Linked DNA regions of Cupriavidus metallidurans CH34. The protein of the gene in region 1 interacts with the protein of each later gene in a pairwise test. Links are inferred from orthologs where the notes say so. Each region holds a gene or a part of one and is shown on either strand. Other genes may lie near its edges.

Region 1 (5,766 bases):
CGCCGGGTTCCTGCCGGGCCTGTTACTGATGATCCTGTTTTCGGGATACATCGTGGTCTGGGCGCTGATGAATCCTGAGAAGACCCCTGCGGCCGAGACGTTCGGCTGGTCGGCCCGGCTCGCGTCGATCCGGCAGCTCATGCCCTGCATCATCCTGATCGCGTTCATCACGTGGATCATGATGGCCGGGTACTCGACGGCTACCGAGGCTGCCGCGTATGGCGTGGTGGCATCGCTCGCGCTGGCCTGGGCAGGCGGCTCGCTGACGCGCAAGGCATTCTGGGAGAGCCTGATGTCGGCCACCCGGCTGACCGCGATGATCATGTTCGTGCTCGGGGCGACGTCATTTCTGTCGGTCACGATGAGTTTCACCGGCATTCCGCGCGCACTGGCCGAATGGGTGGCGGCGCTGCACCTGTCGCCGTGGGCGCTGATCGCCGTCCTGACCATCATCTATATCCTGCTCGGCACGGCACTCGACGGCATCTCGATGATCGCGCTGACCACGGCCACCGTCCTGCCGATGGTACAGGCCGCCGGCTTCGATCTGGTATGGTTTGGCATCTTCATCGTGCTGCTGGTGGAAATCGCCGAGGTCACGCCACCCGTCGGATTCAACTTGTTCGTGCTCCAGAGCATGACCGGCAAGGACAGCAACTACATCGCCAGGGTGTCGTTGCCGTTCTTCATGATGATGGTGCTGGCGATCGGCATCATCACCGTGTGGCCCAGCGTGGTGACATGGCTGCCAGACGTGGTCATGGCGAAGGAGCTCAAATAGCGGCACTTCATCCTGAAGGGGGCAAAGCTAGCGGATGCACGTGATCATCATCGGCGCCGGCGCAATCGGCGTCTGCTCGGCCTGGTACCTGCGCCAGGCCGGCTTCGAAGTCACTGTACTGGAGCGACGCGGCGCCCCCGCGCAGGAAGCCAGCTTTGGCAACGCGGGCATGATCGCCCCCGGCTACGTCACACCCTGGGCGGCGCCCGGGATGCCCGGCAAGATTGTGCGCTCACTGTTCCAGCACGCCTCGCCGGTCGTGTTCCGCCCAAGCGTCGACCCCGCGATGTGGCGCTGGATCGTGCGCTGGCTGCGCGAATGCAACCCCGAAAGCTATCGCACCAACAAGCTGCGGATGCAGCGTGTGGCGTTCTACAGCCGCGCCTGTCTGCACGAGCTTCGCTCGGCGCTCGAGATCGAGTACGAGCAATCACGTGGCTACCTGCAACTGTTTCGCACACAGCGCGACCTTGATCTCGCATCGCCTGCATTGGCGCTGCTGCGCGAGAACAACGTCCCGCATCAGCTCATCGACGCCGCCGGTTGCCGGCGTATCGAACCCGGCCTGACCGACGACACGCCACTAGCTGGCGGCCTGCACCTTCCGGAGGATGAATCCGGCAATTGCCCGATCTTCGTGCGCAGACTGCACCAGCACGCGGAAGCCGCGGGGGTGCGGTTTCGCTTCCAGACCGAAGTTGCCCGGTTGCGCAGGACGGACGGCCGCCTGACAGTCGAACTCGCCGCGCTCCGTGGCCATGCCCGGGAAGTGCTCGATGCGGACCGCGTGCTGCTTGCCGCCGGCGTTGGCAGCGAGACGCTGCTGCGCCCGCTGGGGCTGCGCCTGCCGCTCTACCCGGTCAAGGGTTACTCGGCCACGGTCATGGTGACGGACGAACTACAGGCGCCGCTAGGCGCCCTGATGGACGAATCGTTCAAGGTGGCCATCACGCGCATGGGCAATCGACTGCGCGTGGCGGGCACCGCGGAGCTTGGATCGCGCAAGCTCGATCTGCGGCCGGCCGCGTTGCAAACCCTGATCAAGGTCGCGCGCGACTGGTTTCCGGTAGCCGGGCACTACAATGCCGCCACGCTCTGGGCCGGAGCGCGACCGATGCTGCCTGACGGCCCGCCCCTGATCGGCGCCACCCGCGTGCCGGGCCTGTTTCTGAACCTCGGCCATGGCTCGACGGGCTGGGCGATGAGCTGCGGATCGGGCAAAATTGCCGCGGACCAGATCGCCGCGAGCGCCGGCCAAGGCGACGGGCCAGCCATCGACATGGATGGGCTGACACCCGAACGTTACCGGCTGGGCCCCGCCTGATACCGATATGAGCACGACTGTCTCGCCTTCGACATCCCCGGACCCCGACGCGACGCCGGACCGCATCGCGCTGGATCCCGCCGGCACGGACGTTACGCCGCTTTACGACCTGACGACGATCCGTCGCGTGGAGCACGCCGGGCTGGCCGCGACCCCGCCTTTCACGTTGATGTCCCGCGCGGGCGCTGCGGCAGCGGACTGGCTGCACGCATGGGTGCCGAATGGCCGCATCCTCTGCCTGGCTGGCCCTGGCAACAACGGCGGCGACGCGCTGGTCGCCGCCCTGCGCCTGCATCAGCGCGGACGGCTCGTGGAAACCTGGCTGATCGGCGAAGCCGACCTGCTGCCCGCCGATGCGGCCCGCGCCTGGCTCGAGGCCCGCGCCGCCGGCGTGCCGCTCCTGGCGCTGCCCAACGATGCCGATACCGGGATTCCTCCCTGGCCGAATGGATGCGCGGCAATCGTTGATGGATTGCTGGGGATCGGACTCAACCGTGCGGCCGACGGCAATATGGCGCGTTGGATTGATCATCTCAATAACTCGCACCTGCCGGTATTCTCGCTCGATATCCCGAGCGGATTGTTCGCCGACACCGGCGCCGGCAACCCGGCGGTCCGGGCACAACGCACGCTGACGTTCCTGGCTGCCAAGCCGGGCCTGCTGACCCTGGATGGCCGCGATTGCGCTGGCGAGGTCGATATCGCACCACTCGGGCTCGACTATCCGCCAGCCGAACATCCCGTGGCGGTGGTCAATCAGCCGCCGGGTTTTTCCCATTCGCTGCCGCGACGTGAGCACGCGGATAACAAAGGCAGCTTCGGCAGCCTGGCAGTGATCGGTGGCAGCCATGGAATGACCGGGGCCCCATTGCTTGGCGCGCGCGCCGCCCTATATCTGGGCGCCGGTCGTGTCCATGTGGGATTCCTCGCGCAACCGGCACCCGCCATCGACCCGGTCCATCCGGAGTTGATGCTGCACGCCGTGACGGAGCTTTCGCCCGGCGCGATGTCCGCCTACGTGGTCGGCCCCGGGATGGGCACGGGTGCCTCCGCGCGCAAGCAACTGACGCAATTGATCGATATCTGCGCCAACGCGGCGACAGCCGCACCGCTGGTGCTCGATGCGGATGCGCTCAACCTGCTGGCTACCGATGGCACGCTGGCCCAGCAACTTGTCGAAAGCGGCGTGGCACACGTGATGACGCCCCACCCGCTTGAGGCCGCGCGACTGCTGGGCAGCACCGTGGCCGATATCCAGCGCAACCGGCTGGCGGCCGCCACCGCGCTGGCCACGCGGTGGCAGGCCACGATCGTACTCAAGGGCTCCGGGAGCGTGATCGCGTCCCCAGACGGCGCGCCGCCCGCGATCAATCCAACCGGCAATGCCGCGCTCTCCACCGCGGGCACCGGTGATGTCCTGGCCGGAATGATCGGCGCCCTGATCGCCCAGGGCATGCCGATCGTCGCAGCCGCGCGCGCGGCGGTCTGGATTCACGGCCGCGCCGCCGACAGGCTAGTAGCGTCGGGCACGGGCCCGGCTGGCATGACTGCCAGCGAGCTCTATCTTCCCGCCCGGGATATTTTCAACGCGTTGCTGCGCGGTGGCGGCGCGTGACGTCCCGCCAACGCCACCAACAATGCCGCGCGAATCACGCCAGACGCCGTCCAGGTGATCTCAGGTGATGCGCGCGGCGCGGCACGCGTCGGACAATTGCCGATAGGGGGCGTTGGCACCCTCTGCTAAGGTAACGACATCCCGACGTCGGAAACCGTCAATCCCGCAAGCCTCGTTACTTTTTGCTGCCACTTCCGGAATTTGCGATCACATTCTGACGATATACTTGCTGGCGCCTGCCTCGTGCGGGCGTTCGTGCCCGATTTCCCCCCAAGAACGAATGCCGACTGACCTCCAAGCCTGGAACGCCCTTCGCCAACACCATGACGTCGTCCGCGAGACGCCGATGCAGCAGTGGTTCGCCGAAGCCGGGGCTGCCCAACGGGTCGATGCCTTCTCGCTGGAAGCCTCTGGCCTGTATCTGGATTACTCGAAGAACCGCATCACCGGCGAGACCCTTGCGCTGCTGATGAAGCTTGCCGAGGAAGCCGGCGTGCCGGCGCGCCGCGACGCCATGTTCGCTGGCGAACATATCAACGCCACCGAAGATCGTGCCGCGTTGCACGTCGCGCTACGCGCCCTGCCCGACGCGCCGTTCAAGGTCGACGGCGCATCGGTCATGCCCGCCATCCACGATGTACTCCGCCGGATGCGCGAGTTTGCCGGCCGCGTGCGCAGTGGCGTTTGGACCGGCTCCACGGGCCAGGGGATCACCGACATTGTCAACATCGGCATCGGCGGCTCTGACCTGGGCCCGCGCATGGTATGCCGCGCCCTGGCGCATCTGGCCGACCCGCGCGGACCGCGTGTGCACTTCGTTTCGAATGTGGATGGCACCGAGCTTGCCGAAACGCTCCAGCGCCTGGATCCAGCACGCACGCTAGCGATCGTCTGTTCGAAGACGTTCACCACGCTCGAAACCATGGCCAACGCCTGCAGCATGCGGGACTGGTTCCTGCGCCACGGCGTGGCCGAGAATCAGCTCGCGCGGCACTTCGTCGCCGTGTCGACCAATCGCGACGCGGTGGTCGATTTCGGCATCGACCCGAACAACATGTTCGAGTTCTGGGATTGGATCGGTGGCCGGTTCTCGCTGTGGTCGTCGGTCGGCCTGTCGATTGCGCTGGCCGTCGGCTTCGACGCCTTCGAGGACCTGCTGCTCGGGGCCCGCGCGATGGACGATCATTTCCGCACTGCACCGCTCGCCCAAAACATGCCGGTGGTGATGGCGATGCTGGGCATCTGGTATCGCAATTTCCACGACATGCCGACGAGCTGCATGGCGCCCTATTCGACCTCGCTCGAACTGTTTCCGGCGTTCCTCCAGCAACTCGAGATGGAGAGCAACGGCAAGTCGGTCCAGCTCGATGGCCGTCCGGTGGACGCGGATACCGCGCCAGTGGTCTGGGGCACGGCTGGCACCAACGGCCAGCACGCCTACTTCCAGATGATCCACCAGGGCTCACAGATCGTGCCGGTCGATTTCGTCGCGCCGCTGGTGCCGCCGCGCGAACTGCCGGGACATCACGTCAAGCTGCTGGCCAACTGCTTTGCACAGGCCGAGGCATTGATGCGCGGACGCAGTGCGGAAGAACTCCAAGCGGCCGGCGTCGACGCAGCACGCATTCCGCATATGGTGTTCGAGGGCAACCGCCCCAGCAACATGCTGCTGATGGAAAACCTGACGCCGCACGTGCTGGGCGCGCTGATCGCGCTCTATGAGCACCGCACCTTCGTGCAGGGCATCGTCTGGAACATCAATTCGTTCGATCAGTGGGGCGTGGAGCTCGGCAAGATCCTGGCGCGCCCGATCGAGGCCGAACTCAGTGGCAATGCCACGGAAGCCCACGATGCATCGACCGCCGCGCTGATCGCGCGGGCACGCCGCTCACTGGCGCGCAGTTAACCCCGTCGACACCGCTCAGACGCCCACATCCATGAACTCATCGCTGGCTACACGGCCAGCCTCGATCGTCAGGATGCGGCCGCATCGCGCCGCCACCGAACGGTCGTGCGTGACCAGCACGAGTGTCGATCCCGCATCGC
Region 2 (5,776 bases), 230 kb from region 1 along the record:
ACTATCCGATCCCCAGCCGGGAAGAAATCCTTGGCGTACTGAGAACTTCGGGGTCGCCCCTGTCGGCCGGCGATATCGCCAAGGCCCTGGCCGTCACGCGCAAAGAGCATGACGGCTTTCAGAAACGGCTCGCCGCGATGGAACGCGACGGCCAGATCGAACTCAATCGCAAGGGCCGCTATGAGCTGGCCCATCAACCCAATTTCGTGCTTGGCCGCGTGCAGGGCCATCGGGACGGCTTCGGCTTCCTGATTCGCGACGACGGCGAGGACGATATCTTCCTGCCCGAGCGCGAGCTGCAGAAGGCGATGCACAACGATCGCGCGCAGGTGCGCGTGGTTGGCTATGACCGACGCGGCCGTCCGGAAGGGCAGATCGTTGAGATCGTGGAGCGTGCCAATCGCTTCGTGATCGGCCGACTGCTGTCCGAAAATGGCGTGCTTGTGGTGGCGCCGGAAGACAAGCGCATTGGCCAGGACATCCTGATTCCGCCCAAGGCCCAAGGCAAGGCGCGCGTGGGGCAGGTGGTCAGCGTCGAACTGATGGAATGGCCTGATCGCTACGTGCAGCCGGTGGGCCGCGTGGTCGAGGTGATTGGCGATATCGACGATCCCGGCATGGAGATCGAGATTGCCGTGCGCAAGTATGGCGTGCCGCATCAGTTCTCGCCCGCTGCCGTCAAGGAAGCACAGGGGTTGCCCGATGAGGTGCGTCAGGCCGACCTCGATCATCGCATCGACCTGCGCGACATTCCGCTGGTCACGATCGATGGCGAGGATGCGCGCGACTTCGACGATGCCGTCTATTGCGAGCAGGTCAAGATCGGCCGTGCAAAGGGCTGGCGTCTGATCGTGGCGATCGCCGACGTGTCGCACTACGTGCGGCCGGGTACGCCGCTCGATGCCGATGCGCTGGATCGCGCCACGTCGGTTTACTTCCCGCGCCGCGTGATTCCGATGCTGCCGGAGAAGCTGTCGAATGGCCTCTGCTCGCTGAACCCGAACGTCGACCGTCTGTGCATGGTTTGCGACGCGGTGATCACGGCCAAGGGCGAACTCAAGGGCTACCAGTTCTATCCGGCGGTGATGCACTCCGCGGCACGCCTGACCTACAACGAGGTCTGGTCGGTTCTGTCGAATACCAAGGGGCCCGAGGCCCACAAGCGCGCGGAGCTGGTGCCGCATCTGCAGAACCTGTATGAGCTGTTCCAGGTTCTGCTCAAGGCTCGCCGTGCCCGTGGCGCGATCGACTTCGACACCACCGAAACCTATATCGTCTGCAACGCGCAGGGCAAGATCGAGCAGATCTTGCCGCGCACTCGCAACGACGCGCACCGTCTGATCGAAGAGTGCATGTTGACGGCTAACGTCTGCGCGGCCGACTTCCTCGAGCGATTCAAGCATCCGGCGCTGTACCGGATTCACGCGGGTCCGAGCGAAGAGAAGCTCAAGAATCTGCGCGAGTTCCTGAAGACCGCTGGGCTGTCGCTTGGCGGTGGCGACAAGCCGCAGGCCTCGGACTATGCCGAGGTCATGGACAAGATCAAGTCGCGTCCCGATGCGCCGATGTTGCAGACGATGCTGCTGCGTTCGATGCAGCAGGCGGTCTACAGCCCGGACAATATCGGCCACTTCGGCTTGGCCTACGAGGCGTACGCGCACTTCACCAGCCCGATCCGCCGCTATCCGGACTTGCTCGTGCATCGTTCGATCAAGGCGATCCTCGCGCACACGAAGTATCGGCCGGCCTTTATCCAGGGGACGGAGCTCAATACGCAGATCTCGCCGAAAGCGCGCCGGATGCAGGCCGCCGATGCCGAGAAGCGTGCCGAGAACGTTGCCGCGCGCGCGAAGCGCGACGAGGGCGTCTGGGACGAACTGGGGTTGCACTGCTCGGCCAACGAGCGTCGTGCCGACGAGGCATCGCGCGACGTGGAGGCCTGGCTCAAGTGCTACTTCATGCGCGACAAGCTGGGCAGCGATTTCGCTGGCACGATCAGCGCGGTGACGTCGTTCGGCATCTTCGTGCAGCTCGACGAGCTGTATGTGGAAGGCCTTGTGCACGTGACGGAACTGGGTAGTGACTATTTCCAGTACGACGAGGCGCGCAACGAACTGCGTGGCGAGCGGACTGGTATCCGCTATCGGCTCACCGATCGCGTGCGCGTGCAGGTGTCGCGCGTCGACCTCGATGCCCGCAAGATCGACTTCCGTCTGGTGCAGGAGCCGTCCGCCAAGACGCTGCGCGCCCGGGCCGGCGTGCCCGAGCAGCCGCGGGTGCCGGCTGCCCACGCGGTGCCGGCGCGCAAGAAGGGACGCCAGCTTGCCGCGTTGCTCGGTGGCACTTCGAAGCCGGAAGAATCGTTCGACGAAACGCTCGACCGTGTGATCGAAGAGCAACCGGTGTTCGAGGCGGTCATCACGCCGCTCAAGCCGCGCGACGCCCATGTCGGGCATGCGCCGCATGGCCGCGGGTCGGCGAAGAAGGCGCAGTCAGGCAAGCCCGCAAAGCGAGCGGCCAAGCCAAAGCCGGCGCATCTGAAGACCGAACGGCAGCCGACGACCAAGCGCGCGCCCAAGCCCGCCGGCAAGAGCACGCGGCCGGCCCGCAAGCGCTAATCTGGCGCGTTTGAAGTTGGCCATGGCGGGTACAATGCGCGCCATGGCCAAACACAAACTCCTGATCGGCTTTCATGCCGTCAACGCACGCCTGCGCCAGAACGCGCAGAGCGTGTCCGATATCTACATCGAAGCGAATCGCCGTGACCGGCGCATGCAGGACTTTATCCGCCTGGCGGAGAGTCTTGGCGTGACGCTGCATCCGGTTGATGCCGAGCGCCTGCGCGGCATGGCCGGCACGGATCGCCACCAGGGCGTGGTGGCGCGGGCCGATGATGTCTCGCTTGCGCTCAACCTCGACGAACTCCTGGATGGCATCGAAGGCACGCCGCTATTGCTCCTGCTCGACGGCGTCACCGATCCGCACAACCTCGGCGCATGCCTGCGCGTGGCCGATGGCGCTGGCGCTCACGCGGTGATCGCGCCGAAGGACCGTAGCGTGGGTCTGAACGCCACGGTGGCGAAGGTTGCCAGCGGCGCGGCCGAAACCGTGCCGTACATCACGGTGACGAACCTTGCGCGCACGCTGCGCGAACTGCAGGAGCGTGGCATCTGGGTGATCGGCACGGCTGACGGCACCGAGAAGGCGCTGTACGACGTCGACCTGAAGGGACCGACCGCCATCGTCATGGGCGCGGAAGGCGAGGGTATGCGCCGCCTGACGCGCGAGACTTGCGATGAACTGGTGGCAATTCCGATGGCGGGGGGCGTCGAGAGCCTGAACGTGTCGGTGGCCAGCGGCGTGTGCCTGTACGAAGCGGTGCGTCAGCGCCGTCTGCCGCGCTGATCATGGATAGCCTCGCCCTTGAGCAGGCGCGTGGCTGGGTTGCCGAGGCCCGTCAGATCTTTGTGCTGACGGGTGCCGGGATTTCCGCGGAGTCCGGTGTGCCGACGTTCCGCGATGCGCTGACCGGCCTATGGGAGCGCTTCGATCCCGAGGAACTGGCGACGGAAGAAGCGTACCGGCGTCAACCTGCGCTGGTGTGGCAGTGGTATCAGCACCGGCGCGAGCTGGTGGCGGCGGCCCGGCCGAATCCAGCCCACCATGCGCTTGCGGTGCTGGCCCGGCTGAAGTCGATGACGCTAGTGACGCAGAATATCGATGGCCTGCATCAGAAGGCGGGTAGCGAGCAGGTGGTGGAGCTGCACGGCAACCTCTTCGCCAACAAATGGCTTGATGGCTGTGGTCGTTGCGATACCGTGCCGCCGATTCCGGGCGATCCCCCGCGATGCGCGATATGCGGTGCGATGATGCGTCCTGGCGTGGTGTGGTTCGGCGAGGACCTGCCGCGAGTGGCCCGTTTCCGCGCCGACCATGCGGCCGAGTCCTGTGACCTCTGCCTGGTTGTGGGCACGTCGGGGCTGGTGTATCCGGCGGCGGCGCTGCCGGGTGTGGCGAAGGAAAACGGCGCGCGTGTGATTGTGGTGAATCCGAAGCCGTCAGCACTGGACGAGACGGCGGATATCGTCCTGCCCGCGCCGGCGGGTGAATGCCTGCCGTTGCTCTGGCCGCAGGCAGTCTGAACGACTGTTCGACTGCGGATCCGCGGCTCCCTCCAAGGTGTTGGATAGAGCCGCGATCCCGACTCAACTGGCCAGTTCGCCGACGAGTTTTTCCAATTTCACCGCATCGGCTGCAAACAGGCGGATACCTTCGGAGAGCTTCTCCGTTGCCATCGCATCTTCGTTGAGTTGCCAGCGGAAGGCGGGTTCATCTGCGGCGATTCGCGCGACGTTGCCGGCCTGTGCCTGTTCCACGGACAGCTTGAGCGCAACGGCACTCTGTCCGCCTGCAAGCTGCTCGAGCAGTTCCGGACTGATCGTCAGCAGGTCGCAGCCTGCCAGCGACAGGATCTGATCGGTGCCGCGGAAACTGGCACCCATGACCTCGGTCGCGTAGCCGAACTTCTTGTAATAGTCATAGATCTGGCGCACGGAACGCACGCCGGGATCGTTTTCGCCGCCGTTCGCCACGGGGTCCCATTTCTCGCCAGCCTGCTTCTTGTACCAATCGAGAATGCGGCCCACGAACGGGGAGATCAGCTGCGCGCCGGCCTCGGCACAAGCCACTGCCTGCGCCAGCGAGAACAGCAGCGTCATGTTGCAGCGGATGTTCTCGCGTTGCAGGACCTCGGCAGCGCGGATGCCTTCCCATGTCGAGGCGATCTTGATCAGCACGCGCTCGCGTGCCACGCCACGTTGCTCGTACAGGCCGATCAGGTGGCGCGCCTTGGCAACGGTGGCCTCGGTATCGAACGACAGACGGGCGTCGACCTCGGTCGACACGCGGCCGGGCACGATGGCCAGGATCTCGCAGCCGAATGCGATCAGGAGCTGGTCCATGACGCCATCGAGCCCCGAATTGCCGTGGTGATCGCGCACAGCCTGTTCCAGCAGCGGGCGGTATTCCGGCTTCTGTACCGCCTTGAAAATCAGCGACGGATTGGTAGTCGCGTCCTGTGGCTTGTATTGCTTCATCAACTGGAAGTCGCCGGTGTCGGCCACTACCGTGGTGAACTGCCTCAGTTGTTCAAGCTCGTTCATGATTGGGTTCCGTCGGAGGGAGGGGCCATTGTAACGGCGTGGCGCGTGGCGTAAACGTCGGAGATGGGGAACCAATCCGCTACACTACGCGTTTCCCAACGCTTTTCTGGCTGTAGTCATGACTCAGGATGAACTCAAGGCGCTGGTCGCGCAAGCTGCCGCTGACTATGTGAAGCAGGAAGTGCCCGAAGGCGCCGTTCTCGGCGTGGGCACCGGCTCCACCGCCAATCTCTTCATCGACGCCGTGGCGGCGTTCAAGGAGCGCTTTTCGGGCGCGGTGTCGAGTTCCGAGGCCTCCACACGCCGCTTGCAACAGCACGGTTTCAATGTGCTCGATCTGAACGAGGTCGACAGCATTCCCGTCTATGTCGACGGTGCTGACGAGATCGACAACTCGGGCGCGATGATCAAGGGCGGCGGCGGTGCGCTGACGCGCGAGAAGATCGTTGCCTCGGTGGCGGACCGATTCGTCTGCATTGCCGACGGCAGCAAGCTGGTGCCGACGATGGGCGCGTTTCCGCTGCCGGTCGAGGTGATCCCGATGGCACGCGCAGCGGTGGCCCGTAGCCTGGCGGCACTAGGCGGTCAGCCGCGTCTGCGCATGACCAAGGAAG

Evidence for each region. Proteins that work in one complex are often made in the same cells at the same time.
Region 2: the proteins of RMET_RS09405 (region 1) and rlmB interact in binary tests that used the Escherichia coli proteins (3 or more experiments, as listed by UniProt). The link is inferred for Cupriavidus metallidurans CH34 from one-to-one orthologs.

What each region holds. Positions count from the first base shown.
Region 1 is NC_007973.1:2,037,066-2,042,831, forward strand. The notes cover bases 1,483-4,416. They hold RMET_RS09405 (bifunctional ADP-dependent NAD(P)H-hydrate dehydratase/NAD(P)H-hydrate epimerase), read left to right. Parts: upstream 1,483-2,112; coding sequence 2,113-3,720; downstream 3,721-4,416. Other genes in these bases: RMET_RS09400 (D-amino acid dehydrogenase), read left to right, coding at 1,483-2,105; pgi (glucose-6-phosphate isomerase), read left to right, coding at 4,001-4,416. Outside these bases: RMET_RS09395 (TRAP transporter large permease), read left to right, coding at 1-781; more of RMET_RS09400, read left to right, coding at 816-1,482; more of pgi, read left to right, coding at 4,417-5,626; RMET_RS09415 (ABC transporter ATP-binding protein), read right to left, coding at 5,642-5,766. UniProt on the Escherichia coli protein: Bifunctional enzyme that catalyzes the epimerization of the S- and R-forms of NAD(P)HX and the dehydration of the S-form of NAD(P)HX at the expense of ADP, which is converted to AMP.
Region 2 is NC_007973.1:2,267,587-2,273,362, reverse strand. Bases 1,590-4,533 are described here. They hold rlmB (23S rRNA (guanosine(2251)-2'-O)-methyltransferase RlmB), read left to right. Parts: upstream 1,590-2,661; coding sequence 2,662-3,405; downstream 3,406-4,533. Other genes in these bases: tal (transaldolase), read right to left, coding at 4,206-4,533; RMET_RS10460 (SIR2 family NAD-dependent protein deacylase), read left to right, coding at 3,408-4,142; rnr (ribonuclease R), read left to right, coding at 1,590-2,618. Also shown: more of rnr, read left to right, coding at 1-1,589; more of tal, read right to left, coding at 4,534-5,162; ribose-5-phosphate isomerase RpiA, read left to right, coding at 5,281-5,776. UniProt on the Escherichia coli protein: Specifically methylates the ribose of guanosine 2251 in 23S rRNA.